One region of the Lysinibacillus sp. FSL M8-0337 genome, then DNA from elsewhere that is predicted to be linked to it. Evidence: riboswitches for the same ligand, from Rfam matches in the RefSeq annotation. Region 1 holds a riboswitch; each other region holds the start of a gene.

Region 1 (4,219 bases):
TTATTAGAAAAAACAACAGAGCGAACGTCTAAACTGGCATATTCGCTTAGTAATATTCAGACAGAGGTTGCTTCAGGTGAGGAGAATATGGCTCAAACTGAAGGACAGTTTAACAAAATATTAGATGCGATGACAGAAGCTAAGTGTCAAAATGACCTTATGGAAAAAGAGGTTCAGGCCGTTGTTCAGGTCCTTCATGAGCTTGGGCAAGCATTTAATGAGGTAACAAATTCAGCTGACAAATTAGCAAATGTCGCACAAAACTTAAACTAGGTGTCAGGCACTCAAACAATTTGAAATTGTTTGAGTGCCTGACACTTTATAGTGTTGCTAAATTTGTAATGGGTTGAACGTAATTGTTTGTGAAAAAAGTTTATACTAATAAGGAGAGAAATAACGAATTAGGGGCGATACTTCATGAAAACAATAGTTGTATTAGGTGGCGGCATTACTGGTTTATGTACGATGCATTATTTACAGCGCCAAGTATTGCAGAAAAACATAGATGTCAAACTAGTGCTTGTTGAGAAAAATCCATACTTAGGCGGTAAGTTACATTCCGCTTATGAGCAAGGCTTCATTATGGAAACGGGTGCTGACTCAATTGTGGCTCGTCATAAAGGGGTCATGGAGCTGGTGCAGGAGCTTAATTTTGAACAGGAGCTAGTGTACAACGAAACAGGGATATCTTATATCTATACAAACGACGAATTACATGCAATACCCGCTGATTCAACATTCGGTATTCCAATGAGTTTAGCGTCTCTTGAAGCAAGTACGCTAGTATCAGAAGCTGGTAAACAAATAGCATTGCAAGATTTAACAATGCCGAATAAAAGCTTTACTAAGGACAGCTCAATCGGTGAGTTTTTAACATATTACTTAGGGGAAGAACTTGTACAAAATCAAATTGCACCAGTATTAGCTGGGGTATACTCGGGTGACCTCCATCAACTGTCGATAGCTTCTACCTTACCGTACATAATCGACTATAAAAATGAGTACGGTAGTATTATTAAAGGTTTTGAGGCAAATCGCGAACAATTCGTGAAAGCTTCCAACAAAAAGTTTATTTCGTTTAAACAGGGCTTATCGTCACTTATCAATCGTCTTGAAGAAACGTTAACAAATGTAGAAATTATTAAAGGCGTAGCAACAACCAATGTAAAAAAACAGGAAAAACATTATACAATCACATTAGCAGATGGGAGGAAGTTTGAGGCTGAGCACGTAGTATTAGCACTGCCAAATGAAGCCGTACAGAGCTTATTACAGGACCCATCTTTGAATCGCTATTTTAAAGAATTTACTACAGCCTCTGCCATCACCATATACTTAGGCTTTGATGTACCGGATGCAGTGCTACCAGCAGATGGGACAGGCTTTATTGTGTCACATAACTCGAATGTACAATGCAATGCCGCAACATGGACAAGCCGAAAATGGAAACATACATCTGCTAATAGTAAATTGCTTGTGCGCCTCTTTTATAAAAGCATTAACCCTGCATACGAAACATTACGTATGATGACAGATGAAGAATTGACAGCTGTAGCATTAGAGGATGTAAAGAAAAGCTTAGGCATTGATGAAAAACCAATGGTTGTAAATGTAGCCAAGTGGATCGATCAAATGCCAAAATACGATTTGGCACATCATGAGGCGTTGAAAGGCTTAACAGCGGAGCTTGCAGAACGGTATCCCAACTTATCGATAGCAGGTTGCTCATATTTCGGGGTAGGTATTGGTGCTTGTATTCAAAATGGTAAAAAAATAGGCGAAGCGCTTGCGGAAAAACTAGAATAACAGTGAAGTTAAAACTAAAATAATATTTTTTTCGGGAGAAATCTCCTTTGTTAAGTGAAATAGTCTTGACTCTATCGTCTGTAAACGATATGATTCTTTTAATTATTTGAAAAATTCATACTACATTCTTATCAAGAGAAGCAGAGGGACTGGCCCTATGAAGCTTCAGCAACCAACTTATGTCAGGTGCTAAATCCAGAAGACCTTTTTGGTCGAAGATGAGAAGGAACAACAATTGCGATTCGTTAAAGCCTTCTTTTTTGTAAAAGAAGGCTTTTTATATTTTGGATACAAGGAAAGAGAGGGCTACGATTTATGGGATTGCTAGAAAAGTTAAAAACACATGTGCTTACCGCGGATGGAGCCATTGGTACTGTATTATATGGCTACGGCTTAGAGTACTGTCATGAGGAAATGAATGTACAGAGACCGGAGTTAATTGAAAAAATTCATAGAGAATATATAGCTGCTGGTGCAGATGTCATTCAGACCAATACTTACGGTGCAAATGCGATTAAATTAGCACGTTACGGCTTAGAATCACGGGTTCAACAATTTAATGAAGCGGCAATCACGATTGCAAAACGAGCGGCAGCTGATGGCGGGCAATTTGTTTTAGGGACAATTGGGGGCATCCGTGGCATTCGTAAAAGTGATGCTACATTAGAGGAAATATTATTGACTGTTGAAGAACAAGCAAATGTGTTACTTGCAGGCAATCCTGATGGTCTTTTACTTGAAACGTATTATGATTTTGAAGAGTTAAGTGCAACATTAAAAATGTTACGTGGTAAAACAGAGCTACCAATTATTGCACAAGTATCCATGCATGAGCCGGGTGTGTTGCAAAATGGAATGACGTTAAATCAAGCATTACATGAGTTACAAGCTCTTGGTGCAGATGTAGTAGGCGTCAATTGCCGTTTAGGTCCCCATCATACAATTCAAGCATTTGAAGGTGTGGAGATTCCTGATAAAGCATTTATGTCAGCATATCCAAATGCGTCGCTACTAGATTTAGAGGATGGGCGTGTCGTGTATGAGTCAGAAGCTGATTATTTTGGACGTGCAGCAGTTGCATTGCGTGACCAAGGTGTTCGTTTAATCGGTGGATGTTGTGGTACAACACCTAAGCATATAGCAGCTGCGAAGAAATATTTAGAAGAGTTAACGCCTGTTGAAGCAAAGTATACGAAACCTGAAAAAGTAGAGATTGTACGGGAAGCGGAACCTGCGACATATGAACCGCTACATGAAAAGGTGAAGCGCGAACGCTCGGTTATCGTAGAGTTAGATACTCCGAGACATCTAGAAATTGATGGTTTTATTCAAGGGGCAAAAAAATTATACGACGCAGGCGCAGATGTCGTGATGATGGCTGATAATTCGCTTGCATCTCCCCGCATTAGTAATGTCGCTATGGGTGCGCTATTAAAGGAAACACATGGTGTACGACCGTTGACGCATATTACGTGCCGTGACCGTAACTTAATTGGCCTACAGTCCCATTTAATGGGGTTAAATGCACTTGGCATTCATGATGTTTTAGCGGTTACTGGAGATCCCACAAAGGTAGGAGACTTCCCAGGTGCCACAAGTGTTTATGATGTTTCATCCATGGAGCTTATTCAATTAATTAAACAGTTAAATGAGGGGATATCATTTTCTGGTAAGCCACTTCGTAAGAAAGCAAACTTTTCTGTTGCGGCAGCATTTAACCCGAATGTTCGTGTATTAGATCGGGCAGTAGCTCGCTTAGAGAAAAAAATCGAACATGGTGCAGATTACTTTATTTCACAACCTGTTTATACAAAAGAGAAAATTGTAGAAATTTATGAGGCAACAAAGCATTTAGATGCTCCAATTTATATCGGTATTATGCCAGTAACGAGCTATAAGAGCGCCGAGTTTTTACACCATGAAGTACCAGGGATTAAATTATCAGACGATGCACTATCACGTATGAAGGCGTGTGGTGAAGATAAAGAACGTTCAACATTAGAAGGGATTGCAATTGCCAAAGAGTTAGTAGAAGTAGCGGCAGAATATTTCAATGGTATTTATTTAATTACACCGTTTTTACGCTATGATATGACGCTTGAATTAATGAAATTTATCGGACAATTGGATGAACAGAAAAAAGGAGTAAGTATAGATGGCTAAGCACTTGATTGAAGAGCAACTAGAGAAACGAATTTTAATTCTGGATGGCGCAATGGGTACAATGCTTCAAAATGAAAACTTATCAGCAGAAGATTTTGGTGGTGAGGAGCTTGATGGTTGTAACGAGAATCTTGTATTAACGAGACCCGATGTGCTTGAAAAGGTTCATCGAAAATATTTAGAAGCTGGTGCGGATATCATTTGTACAAATACGTTTGGCGGTACACCTCTCGTATTAAACGAATATAAT
Region 2 (4,219 bases), 1.9 Mb from region 1:
ATCATTAACCGGTCTTGACTATACAGCAGCACTCTTTATTTTTGCTGTTTCAGTATTAATTTATGTGATTATCGGAGGATTCCGTGCTGTAGCGTTAACGGATACGGTTCAAGGTTCCATTATGGTGATTGGTACTGTAATTTTACTGATTGGGACAATCGTTGCCGGTGGTGGCATCGACCAAATTATGACGTCCCTTGTTGCAGAAAATCCAAACCTAGTGTCACCATTTGGTGCTGAAGGGGAACTGACACCATTGTACGTCTCAACATTTTGGATTTTAATCGGCATTGGTGTGGTAGGGCTCCCTCAAATAGCCGTCCGCGCCATGAGCTATAAAGATTCCAAAAGCATGCATTTAGCGATAATTATTGGCACAATTGCTATTGGGACAATTATGTTCGGGATGCACTTGATTGGTGTATTAGCCCGTCCAGTAATCCCTGGCATTGAAATTGGCGATAAGGTAATGCCGTTGCTTACGTTAAAAGTGTTGCCGCCGTTTTTAGCGGGCATTGTGTTAGCAGCACCGATGGCAGCGACGATGTCTACCGTGAATGCGTTGCTGATGCTAGTTAGTTCAACAGTGGTAAAGGATATTTATTTGAATTATATCAAGCCCACTGCCAATGATAGAGAAATCAAGCGTGCTAGCTTCGTGGTAACAACAGTGATTGGTTTAGCAGTCGTTGTATTTGCGTTAAATCCGCCAGATTTACTAGTTTGGCTCAATTTATTTGCATTTGGCGGCTTAGAAGCGGTCTTTATTTGGTCAGTTGTCCTAGGGTTGTATTGGCAAAAGGCCAATAAATACGGGGCGATTGCGTCCATGATTACGGGCATGACGTTATATATTATGATTGATCGCTTTTATCCGACGATATTTGGTATGCATACGGTGACTATCCCTATCGTAGCTTCATTGATTATCTTTGTTATCGTCAGTTGGCTAACAGCTCATAAATTTAAAGATGAAAAACTATTTATCTAATGATGAAAACCTCGAGTGACAACGCTTGGGGTTTTTCATTTTGCCGCTATAGTATAGAAAAACCGTTAGCATGTGCTAACGGTTTGAATCTTAATAAAATACTTTATCTAGATTATATTTTGCACGGAATGTGTTAATCGCATATGTTTCGTAAATTTCACGTTCCATTGGATCATCAATTTCATACACTTCGATTTTGAAAATTTCATCACGGTATTTTTTCATTGGTGATACATTATCTTCAAAATGCTTTTTAATACGTTGGCGAATTTTACGTGCTTTCCCTACAAATAATAGTTCATTTTTTTCGTTATAAAATAAGAAAATGCCACCTTTTTCGCGAGTGATTTTATGGAAATCAATAAAACCGTGAAAAGGCGTAATTTCTACATCCCCTGGTTTTAATACTTGCTCACGTTGACGGATTACTAAGTCTGGTTTTGGGAGTTCAATTTTAATCAAAATATTCACGTTCCTCTCTGTTACTAAAGGTATATGTTAACATAATACCTCTATGATTGCCATTACGATTTATTGGTTCCATTAATTTTCGTATATGCCTTTTGGAATTGGCACTGGCTGACAAAAATATAACTTGATAGTAGTGTTTAACAATTCATAAGCTTCCATTCGTTTAAATACAAAATATTCTATGTATTATTGAAATTCTTAATTGTTCATGATACAATTCTTTTTAATTGAATAATCTTATCAAGAGAAGCTGAGGGATTTGGCCCTATGACGCTTCAGCAACCTCTAACATTGTTAGAAAGGTGCTAATTCCACCAAAGGATTTTTCCTTTGAGAGATAAGAGTGAACGTGATAATTATCCTTCTCATTCTTGCTCTTATGGAATGAGGGGGATTTTTTAATTTTACATAGAGAGAAAAAAATAAAAGAAAAGGGGACTACAATATGCCAATTAATATTCCGAAAAACTTACCAGCTGGAGAACATTTACGTGAGGAAAAAATATTCGTCATGGAAGAAGACCGTGCCAAAACACAACAAATTCGTCCGTTAAATATTTTAATATTTAATTTAATGCCGGAAAAAGAGAAAACAGAATTACAATTACTTCGATTACTTGGTAATACGCCGTTACAAGTCAATATAACATTTTTAAATACAGCAACACACGAGTCTAAAAATGTTAGTAAATCGCATTTACAACTCTTTTATTCAACATTTAATGAGATACGTCATCGTCGCTTTGACGGGATGATCATTACGGGTGCACCAGTGGAAAAAATGGCATTTGAAGAAGTGAATTATTGGGAAGAAATCTCGGAGATAATGGATTGGTCTGCTAAGAATGTCACGTCTGTCTTGCATATCTGTTGGGGTGCACAGGCTGCCTTATATCATCATTATGGAATCGGAAAATTTGAATTACCAGAAAAGTGTTCGGGTGTATATTCACATGTGATTACGGATTTAACGGTCGATTTAGTAAGAGGATTTAGTGATTTATTTACAGCACCACATTCTAGGTACACTTCTGTTTCAATCGATGAAGTACGCAATCACCCGGAATTACGGTTACTATCTTATTCAGAAGATGCAGGCGTTTTTATCGTGCAATCAAAAGATAATAAAAATATTATGATTACTGGACATTTAGAATACGATGCGACAACATTAGCCGATGAATACAGTCGCGATGTGGCAAAAGGAATTGATATTGCAGTGCCTGTTAACTATTTCCCGCATGATGACCCATCTAAAGAACCTATTAATACATGGCGAGCACATACCCATTTATTATTCTCCAACTGGCTAAACTACTATGTTTATCAAGAAACGCCGTATGAATGGGATTTTGTTGATGAAATTGAATACCATATCTAATTGGTTGTTTACCATTTGCTTTTGTGAAGATCTAAAAAATCCAATTTCTCAATAGAGAGAAATTGGATTTTTTTTACGGTGTTTCACTTGAGTTTAATGTATTTTGGTCAGTTGCTGTTTTGCCTTTAATCTTTCGCATTTTTGCAATGACTAGTAATAATAGGGCTAACAAGACAGTGAATAAGCCTGAATACAGCGGCCAAATTTTTTGATTGTAATTATTAGAATGCACAATATTCGGATGAACAATTTGAGACAGCGCAATCATGCACATTCCTAATGGCAAAATCAATGGTCGGGGATCTTTAATATTTAGTATTTGTGCTATACCTATTGCAGATGCATAAAAATAGAGAAAAGTTCGAATATAGATGGAGATAATCCACATGACAGCCATAACAACTTCAACACGTTGAAAAAAATTGCCTATAGAAATCCGTTGAGCCAGTGCATAGCTAGGAAATGTCTCAATGGAAGTATTCGTTGGGCCAATAACGAGTGTTGATAGGGCTATAATGATTATTAAGACAATTCCTCCGCAAATCGTGCCGAAATAAAATCCCTTTTGTGCGGCTTTCGAGATATTGACAGCAGAGGGGAAAATCATAAGTAACATAACGAGCGGGAATGAAAAAATACTCATAAATTTAAGGATACCCGTAATTAATGATGGTGTCTTTGTTTCAAAAACGGGTTGAATATTTTCGATATTAATTTGTGGCGAAATACAAACAAGAAATACAAGAAATATAAATAAAAATATGGGAAATAGTATTTCTGCAGACCGTGCAAACACTTCAATGCCTAGAAACGATGCAAAAACAAGAATAATGGTAAATAATACAGCAAAGGACAAAGTAGGTGTCTCGGGCATTACTTCTGTTTGCATAAAGATGCCAATAAAGTATAATAATTCACTAGCCGAAAAAAATGCGAGAGTGATAAACCCTAGAGAGGTCAAAGTTCCAAGAAATTTACCTAAAATTTTTCCATTTGCTTCAACAAACGTGAGATGCGGTGTTTGATTTCCAAGGCTTGTATACAATTTTACGATTAAAAAGCTTAATAAGACGCCAATAGTTGCGCCAATCCATGCATCTTGATGAAGCTGCTTCGTAATGCTCGCTGGCACAATTAATATGGCCGTCCCAATAGAATGGAGAAAGGTAATGATTGTGAATTGTCTTGCACTAAGTAATTGTTTTTCCATGATGCACTACCCTTTCTGTCATTCTTATTGAAAAAATGATAATAATATTTTTCTAATAGGTGTAAAGATAAACGTAATGAAATTGAATGGGCTAGGGATATTTATTTTTAAACCAATGGCGATATTTAATGTTGCGCCTATAAACAATAAAATAGAAAAGGCGAAT
Region 3 (4,219 bases), 850 kb from region 1:
AACTTGCATGCCAGGCTCTGCCAACACTTCATCCATACTCGTTGTCATTAAATGTGCTGTGCCCGGAACACGTTCACGACTAGCATCCGTTACTAATATTTTTGCTACTTCTAACTCAATGCCTAATTTATGTTTTAGCTCTTCACGCTTTTCATTTAAAATATGATAAATTCCTTGACCTACAGTTCCAAATCCTAAGATCGCTGCCTTTATAGTTGCCATACTTGATTCCCTCCAACGTACATTTCTCCAGTTTTCTCTCTATATAAAGTTTGTGCCTACAAGCACATATTCAAATAATTCAAAATTTAACCTAAAGAAAATTGTAACGCAAATAAATCCATTGCACAAGAAAAATCTTTCTAGGATGGACATTTGTTTTCTCTAGGCGTGCAAAAGAAATCGGTTTCATTGCCTTTATTATACGTTTTTTTAATAAATCTATAATTTTTGAACAAATATTGACGATTCTTTTATAAAAAAAAATGCCTTTCTTCTATTATATATGTACGAAGATACTACTTATAGAATGGCTGTCTTGAAAAGTCGAAACAAATTCAAAAAAACTTAGCACAACAAAAAGCTCATTCCCTATAGCAGTAGAGAATGAGCTAAAAAATATAAGGGAAAGTTAACTTGCTAGTAAAAATAATCGATAACGATATTGTGCTAAAGCTGATTGTACTAGTTTGATTTCTTCCTGTGTAAAGTTCGGTATGGCATATGTGCGCTCGATTAGTTGAAATGACCCGTATTGTAAGTAATACTCTGTCGCAGGTAGCGTAATATGGTTTGTACCATGAACTTTATACTCTTCAAAAACTTCTTTTACTGTATAGCCTTCTTCTTTAGCATATACGATTTCTTCAAAAGCACTATGTCCAAAAGTTTGTTGCCATTTTGATTCAACTGTCGAAAGTAAGTATTGAATGGCCATATTATTTACAAAATGATGGCTTTCATTTAATTCATATATAAGATAAGCAGTTACATTTTGTGCACGATAAATATTTCCCATTGTTAACACTCCTTTTTCGATCAGTTATGGAAAGCGAGAGTAGCTACTGGCTAGGTAGCTACCCCCTTTCATATATATATTCAAAAGTGGGGGAGCACTTATGAAAACAAATTAGCTGTTTTCGCCTAATGAATGGCGGTGAAAGTTTAGTAACATCATCACTTTGTTCAAGGTTGGTAGCCTTTCGAACGTTTTACTTAATCCCTAGTATACAGCATGGTTTTAACCAAGTCAACAATGCTTATAAAATTACTAGGTATTATTTATAAAAAATTTCAGAAAACTCACCGAATGAGGTAAGGATGAATGTCGCAACGTTATACGCATTACCAAATGAGGCATTTCGAATGAGAAAATACGTAAACGCTACAACATAAATCATTGGCTATCTTAATAGTTATGCTTCTACTTTTTGTTCAGTTGTTGTTACTTGTGCAATAGCTTGTTCTAAATCTGCAATAATATCCTCAATTGCCTCTAAACCAATTGATAAGCGAATGAGCGACTCGGAAACACCAGTTTGGATTAATTCCTCAGCAGATAATTGTTGATGAGTTGTAGACGCTGGGTGAATAATTAGTGATTTTGCATCGCCTACATTTGCTACGTGTGAAAATAATTTTACGCTGTCTATTAATTGACGGCCTGCTTCTCGTCCACCTTTAATGCCAAATGTAAGCACTGAACCGAAGCCATTTTTCAAATATTTCTTCGCTAAATCATGTGTAGCAAAATCTTCTAATCCATTATAGTTTACATACTCCACAGATGGGTGGTTACGTAAATATTCTGCAACTGCTAAGGCATTTTCATTATGTTTAGGAATTCGCAAATGGAGCGTTTCTAAACCTTGTAATAAGTTAAATGCAGCATCTGCACTTAATGTTGGTCCAAAATCACGTAGTAATTGCACGCGCAGTTTTGTGGCAAATGCAGCCGCTGCAGTATCAATACCGTATCGTAATCCGTGATAAGATGCGTCAGGTTCTGTAAATCCTGGGAATCTACCTTGAGTCCAATCAAATTTCCCTGCATCCACAACTACACCGCCTAAAGTTGTACCGTGTCCGCCAATCCATTTTGTCGCTGAGTGAACGACGATATCTGCACCGAAGTCGATTGGTGTTGAGCCATATGGTGAAGCAAAAGTGCTATCAATAATTAAAGGTAAACCGTTGTCATGTGCAATTGTAGCTACTGCCTCTACATCTAGCACTTTTAAGCTTGGGTTTCCGTAAATTTCAGCGAACACTGCTTTTGTCTTTTCATTAATGGCAGATCGGAAATTCTCAGGATTTGTTTCATCTACGAAAATTGTTTTAATACCGTAGTTTGGTAGTGTATTTGCTAATAAGTTATATGTTCCTCCGTATAAAGAACTTGCTGCTACGATTTCATCCCCTGCTCCTGCAAGATTTAAAATTGAAAATGCGATAGCTGCTGCACCTGATGAAAGTGCTACTGCTGCTGTACCGCCCTCCAATAAAGCGACGCGTTTTTCAAAAACATCTACAGTTGGATTTGTAATACGTGTATAAATATTGCCCGCTTCTTCTAAAGCGAAAAGACGTTGCGCATGAGCAGTGTCTTTAAATACGAAAGCTGTTGAACGGTACACCGGTACAGTTCGGGAGCCTGTCACTGGGTCTGGCTCTTGGCCACCGTGTAATAGTAAAGTTTCTGGTTTAAAATTCGACATGTTTTCTTCCTCCTAAATGGGTTTTACGATGGTACCGGAGATGAGGAGGATTTATGTGAGAAAACAAAAACCCCCTTCAGTTAAGAAGAGGGTTGCGGTTGCAAGTTTTCCTCCCCTTATCTGCCAGATCCAAGTAAGAATCTGTAGGAATTAGCACCTTAGCAAGTTCGTCACTCACTGGTTGCCGGGCATCATAGGGCCTATCCCTCCGCCGCTCTTGATAAGAGTATGTGATTCAATTTCCATCGTTGTTACACAGTATAAACATAGACTTTTTTTCTGTCAACAGTAAAATTTATTTTTTTCTGAAACTTCTGTCTGCTCCTTTACGTAATAAGAACACATACACTATATAAAAATATAGTTTGAAAGGAGTATTTTTATGGTAAAAGCCATGATTATTTTTATTATTATTGGTTATCTAATCGGCTGTATTCATGGCTCTAAAGTGGCACAGTTTCTTTCTGGAGTAGATTTAAAAAAGACTGGCCATGGCAATGCGGGTGCCTCAAACGCAACGCTTTCTCTTGGATGGAAATACGGCATATTAGTAGCACTTATAGATATAGGTAAAGGAGTTGCTGCCGTGCTATGCGCACTTTACTACTTTTCCTCCAATGCTTCACAATTTACTGAAGTACAAATGTGGTTATTAACCTATGCAATAGCTGCTAGTGTAATACTAGGTCATAACTTCCCGTTCCATATGGGCTTCAAAGGCGGGAAAGGAACTGCATCAATCATAGGCATATTGCTCGCTATTGATTGGAAAATTGCATTATTTGCACTTATGTTATTTGTCATTTTATCTTTAACAACAAATTATTTAATCATTGGTGTGCTTGTATTTTATATTGTTTTTTGTACAGCAACTTACTTATGGATACCTGGGGTTGGACCAACAATGATTTCAATTGTTCTTTTTGGTATCGCGCTCATGTTGCATATTGAAAATATTAAACGGCTTATCCAAGGGACAGAGCCTAAAGTAACATCTGCCTTTAAAAAATAAATTTAAACAAATCAAAGCCTTGAGAGACAACAAACAAACTCTCAAGGCTTTTTTATATCATTATTTTGCAAATGATGGATCTTGCATTGTACCGTTCTTAGCTAAATTGACATGCCAAGAAAGCGCTTTTTCTAAAATATGTGGTGTATGGTGTCCGCCTGTTGCCTCGTTCGCTTCGTTAAAGTACGCCCATAATTGATCCTTATAATCTGGATGCGCACAGTTTTCAATAATACGACCTACACGCTCTTTCGGTGCTAAACCACGCAAGTCTGCAACACCTTGTTCTGTGACAATAATATCTACATCATGTTCTGTATGGTCTACATGCGAAACCATTGGTACGATACTAGAAATTTTACCGCCTTTTGCATACGATTTCGTCACAAAAATACCTAACCGGGCATTACGAGCAAAATCACCAGAACCACCAATCCCATTCATCATTCGTGTGCCAGAAACATGAGTTGAATTTACATTCCCATAAATA
Region 4 (4,219 bases), 240 kb from region 1:
TACTTAAATGGAGGTAACACTCGTTCAATATATTTAATGAATTTTCGGCTATTTTAGCAATTCTATGTTTATTGATATAATCCTTTAGCATTATTAAAGTAGTGTCAAATAAATTGTTTTAATTTTATGTAAAGTGAATGTTAGTTTAAATACACTAGCAATAGTATTTATCGGTGGTATATGTGTAAAAGTTAAATAGTTACGCCTACATTGTTAAAATTACGTCAGACATACCTAGTGTGCATTTTTTTATTCATCTTTTAGTAGGTTTATTATAATACATATAGGATAATTTTACTATTCAATATTATGCTTAATATAAAGTAACTTTGTGGACATAAAAAAAGAATGCGTACGTTACGGTTATCCTATTTTGGCGTAAAATAATGGTAATCATTGATAGTTAATTTAAAAGGAGCGCATACATGTATGGACTGTAAAATCGTATTTTTTGATGTAGATGGTACTTTGATCAATTATGAGGATGGTTGTATTGAAAGTAGTACAAAGAATGCTTTACATATACTAAAAAACAAAGGGATTCGGTTAGTTGCTGCAACCGGTAGACCACTGTCTATGTGTCAGGATTTATATAAATTAGGGATTGATACATTTATTACGGCGAATGGTGCTTATGTTCGGCACGGAGACCAAATAATCTATGCCAGCCCCATCGCTCAAAACATTGTACAAAGTGTTAAGGCTTTTGCAGACGACCATCATAATAGCCTGTCATTTTTCACTGATCAATTATCGATGAATAATGTACAGCACCGTGAAACACTAAAGGCAATGAATGAGACATTGTCTTTAAGACAATATCCGCCCGTCAATGAAAATATTTTAAATGAGCAAGTTTACTTAATGTGTTTATATGTAAATGAACAGGTAGAGAAAAAGTATAGAACACAATTTCCAAATTTGAAGTTTGAAAGATGGCATCCTATGATTACGAATGTTTTACAAGAGGATGTATCAAAAGCAATTGCTGTTGAAGCTGTACTTAGCTATTTTAACTTACATCCAAAAGAGGCGATTGCTTTTGGGGATGGAGAGAATGATATGGAAATGCTAAAGCAAGTTGGATATGGTATTGCAATGGGCAATGGAAGTGTAGCCTTAAAAAATATTGCGGATGAGGTCACGATGGCATCGAATAAAGGCGGCATTGATTACACCTTGCGCAAACTACAGTTGATTTAAAAAAGAAATGTCATCTTTGCTATTGGTCATGGCGACTCTAGCGGGATAAACATGGAGAGAAAAAAGCCCCACAGGAAATGAGGGTAGTAGATATCTACATACAAGAAGGTCTGCTTTGAAGCAGACCTTTTTGTAACTAAGGCAAAATAGCAAATGAGCGTACGGGGAAACCAGATGCTTTTTCAGGCTTTGGCACAATATTGAAAATGACGGCACCCTTTGGTGGTAGTTTGTCTAAGTTTGTCATTAGCTCAATTTGGTATGTATCCTGATCCAGTACGAAGTATTCGCCATTTAACGTACCATTTTTTCGAAAATCAGCCGCTGAATCCGTATCAAACGTTTCATGACCAATGGCGCTTATATTTCTCTCTGTAAATAAAAACTTTAATGCTTCTAATCCCCATCCAGGAATATGGTTGTGACCATCCTTGTCTTTATTACTAAATAATTCTTTATCCGGCCAGCGTTTACTCCAATCAGTTCGCAGTGCCACAAATGTTCCGGATTCAATCTTTCCATATTCCGCTTCGAAGTTAAGTACATCTTGTACACTTAAAGTGAAATCGTGGTTCGATGCGGCTTCCTTGGACTTATCAATAACAATAAGTGGAAGGACAAGTTCTTTTAATGCTAATTCTTCCAAGTAGCGTGTATCTGAAACAAAGTGAATGGGTGGATCAATATGTGTACCATATTGCCCGGGAAACGTAAATTGTTGTGCAAAGAAGCCATCATCATGAGAAAACAACGTTTCAAACTTCGCATCATCAAACATAAAGAAATGTGGTGAGTTAGGTCCGAAAGTATGTGTTAAGTCAACCCATTGCTTTGATTTTAATAGTTGCAATGTTTGTAAAAGTTCATTTGTCATTTTTATTCCCCGCTTTCTCTTACTATGTGTAGTGTAAAAATAAAAAAAGAGCCCTACTTGTAGAAGAGGACTCTCGTGTAACTGAAGTCAATCTTCTCATCTTTTTGCGAATCTCGCCAATTGGAATTAGCACCATGCCTTAGACTGGTTGCTGAGACTTCATAGGGCCAATCCCTCCATCTCTCTTGATAAGAAAAATATATGAATTTTCAGAATTAGTAATACCAATTACTTTAGCATAATCAACTATAGTTTACAAGTTCTATAGGAGTACATAGGTATAAAAAATAGCAATACGGATAAGGATTGTCATACAGCGGATTTCCTCCCATCCACTTGCTAATCTCTTAGTGTATCTTATGTAGTATGATAATGTTTTGTGTTGTAGGCTTTCGTTCTTTCAAAACAGGGCATGAAGCTTATTTAAAATGATTACGTATAAAATGGGATTAAAGAAAAAATAGAATAAGTAATAGATACTTGACTCTAACTTTAGAGGTGCAGGACCACGCGGGGGTGCTTTTTTAGTTGGAACTATATAGTGAATACTTGTATGCCTTATGATAAAAAAATAATGTACTCATCAATAGTCGGTAAATATCAAATAATTTGAAATGTCAGCAAATTAATATAAATTTTATATAATAATTAATAATTCAGTAAATATATTTATTTTGAATTATTTTGAAAATTGTAGTTAAATAACCCTGATTTTTAGCTTGATTATTGAAATGTTACCTTTGATTATTTAGAATAATTTTAACTAGATTTGAGGGGGGTGTGATACGATGGCACAACAGATTCTATGTGAAGTCAATAACTGCACGTATTGGGGTTCAGGAAACAAATGTACTGCAGAGGCTATTTACGTTGTTAGTCAAAAAGGTCAGCGGGCATCCAATAGTGAAGAAACAGGATGCAAAACATTTACACCTGAAGAGCATTAAGGCCGGTAGAAGCCGGAGCGCAAGAGAAAAAGTGTTAGATTGACGACAATCAATCTAACACTTTTTTGCTTTGCGTTAATGTATGCTACGGAGGATGTTTTCAAATGTCGTAATTGGTCATATCTATTTTGTCTTTCTTGAACAATAGGGTATGTGTATTTTTTACCTTTTTCCATATATCATCCAATGAGGGATACCAACTACTCTAGTATAGTTTACGGGTTCTATAAGAATATATAGATATGAAAATAGCAAGCCTTTCTTCGTCACCAATATAGCACTAACGCTAAACTACAACACCCACCTTCTTTCAAAACGATGCGGATATTATCTGGTGTATATTTCGCTTCAAACTTCGTTGTAATTCCAGCAGAAGAAATAAGTTTTTGGACTTCATCTTGATTGGAAAGCTGTGCAGCGTTTTTAAGATCATGTGCAAATTGATCAGAGCCCTCAATTTTCTCTGTCAGTAATTGCACTTGTTGCATAATTGTTTGCATCCCTTTTGCTGATGTCTTTAATTTTATGGTATTAATAGGCGGATAAGGGCTTGTTGTCGGGGTAGGCATGGCAAGTTGTCTAGGGACATGATGGGGTGTAGGTAGGATAGACATTCCCCAATTTGGATAATGGTTATAAACATAATACGGATAAGGATTGTAATACAGCGGATTTCCTCCCATCCATTTGCTAATATCTTATGTATCTTATGTAGTTACATAACGTTTTGTGTGAGGCTGTTCTTCTTTCAAGACGGAGCATAAGGTATAGATAATGATTTGCATAAAAGGGAATTGAAAGAAAAAATAGAATAAGTAATAGATATTGAGAAAAGGGGGTTATTGCATGAATCGTTTAAATTTAATTACATTGGGTGTAAAAAGTATGGTTGAGTCGCTTGCATTTTATCGTGAAGGGCTTGGTTTTGAGGTGGTTGTCTATGGAGATGAAACAAATCCTGATGTGATTTTTTTCAATAATGGAGGAACAAAAATTTCTCTATTTCCTATAGAACGATTAGCAAAGGATATAAATGAAGAAAACCCACCAAAAATAGGCACCGACTTTACGGGCTTTACGCTTGCCTATAATGGAAAATCTAAAGAAGAAGTCGATGATATCTTTTCACTAGCAAAAAAAGCTGGAGCAAACATTGTGAAAGAGCCTGAAACGGTGTTTTGGGGAGGGTATAGTG

Evidence for each region. Region 1 has a riboswitch for S-adenosylmethionine ahead of MKY08_RS19690 (bifunctional homocysteine S-methyltransferase/methylenetetrahydrofolate reductase). Riboswitches for the same ligand answer to the same signal wherever they lie in the genome.
Region 2: another riboswitch for S-adenosylmethionine. It lies ahead of metA (homoserine O-succinyltransferase); the one in region 1 lies ahead of MKY08_RS19690 (bifunctional homocysteine S-methyltransferase/methylenetetrahydrofolate reductase).
Region 3: another riboswitch for S-adenosylmethionine. It lies ahead of MKY08_RS01665 (O-acetylhomoserine aminocarboxypropyltransferase/cysteine synthase family protein); the one in region 1 lies ahead of MKY08_RS19690 (bifunctional homocysteine S-methyltransferase/methylenetetrahydrofolate reductase).
Region 4: another riboswitch for S-adenosylmethionine. It lies ahead of MKY08_RS20895 (cyclase family protein); the one in region 1 lies ahead of MKY08_RS19690 (bifunctional homocysteine S-methyltransferase/methylenetetrahydrofolate reductase).

What each region holds. Positions count from the first base shown of each region.
Region 1 covers NZ_CP151996.1:4,047,056-4,051,274, reverse strand. The annotation lists gene MKY08_RS19700 (globin-coupled sensor protein) at 1-273, shown strand, start outside; gene MKY08_RS19695 (protoporphyrinogen oxidase) at 418-1,806, shown strand; SAM riboswitch class I at 1,932-2,031, shown strand; gene MKY08_RS19690 (bifunctional homocysteine S-methyltransferase/methylenetetrahydrofolate reductase) at 2,122-3,969, shown strand; gene metH (methionine synthase) at 3,962-4,219, shown strand, end outside.
Region 2 covers NZ_CP151996.1:2,155,446-2,159,664, forward strand. The annotation lists gene panF (sodium/pantothenate symporter) at 1-991, shown strand, start outside; gene MKY08_RS10230 (nucleotide excision repair endonuclease) at 1,082-1,453, opposite strand; SAM riboswitch class I at 1,697-1,806, shown strand; gene metA (homoserine O-succinyltransferase) at 1,908-2,843, shown strand; gene MKY08_RS10240 (endospore germination permease) at 2,917-4,053, opposite strand; gene MKY08_RS10245 (hypothetical protein) at 4,078-4,219, opposite strand, start outside.
Region 3 covers NZ_CP151996.1:346,692-350,910, reverse strand. The annotation lists gene MKY08_RS01675 (homoserine dehydrogenase) at 1-222, opposite strand, end outside; gene MKY08_RS01670 (hypothetical protein) at 632-1,018, opposite strand; gene MKY08_RS01665 (O-acetylhomoserine aminocarboxypropyltransferase/cysteine synthase family protein) at 1,416-2,717, opposite strand; SAM riboswitch class I at 2,831-2,944, opposite strand; gene MKY08_RS01660 (glycerol-3-phosphate acyltransferase) at 3,100-3,729, shown strand; gene MKY08_RS01655 (acetyl-CoA hydrolase/transferase family protein) at 3,790-4,219, opposite strand, start outside.
Region 4 covers NZ_CP151996.1:4,287,904-4,292,122, reverse strand. The annotation lists gene MKY08_RS20900 (Cof-type HAD-IIB family hydrolase) at 430-1,203, shown strand; gene MKY08_RS20895 (cyclase family protein) at 1,340-2,077, opposite strand; SAM riboswitch class I at 2,171-2,272, opposite strand; gene MKY08_RS20890 (DUF1540 domain-containing protein) at 2,866-3,024, shown strand; gene MKY08_RS20885 (hypothetical protein) at 3,291-3,707, opposite strand; gene MKY08_RS20880 (VOC family protein) at 3,871-4,219, shown strand, end outside.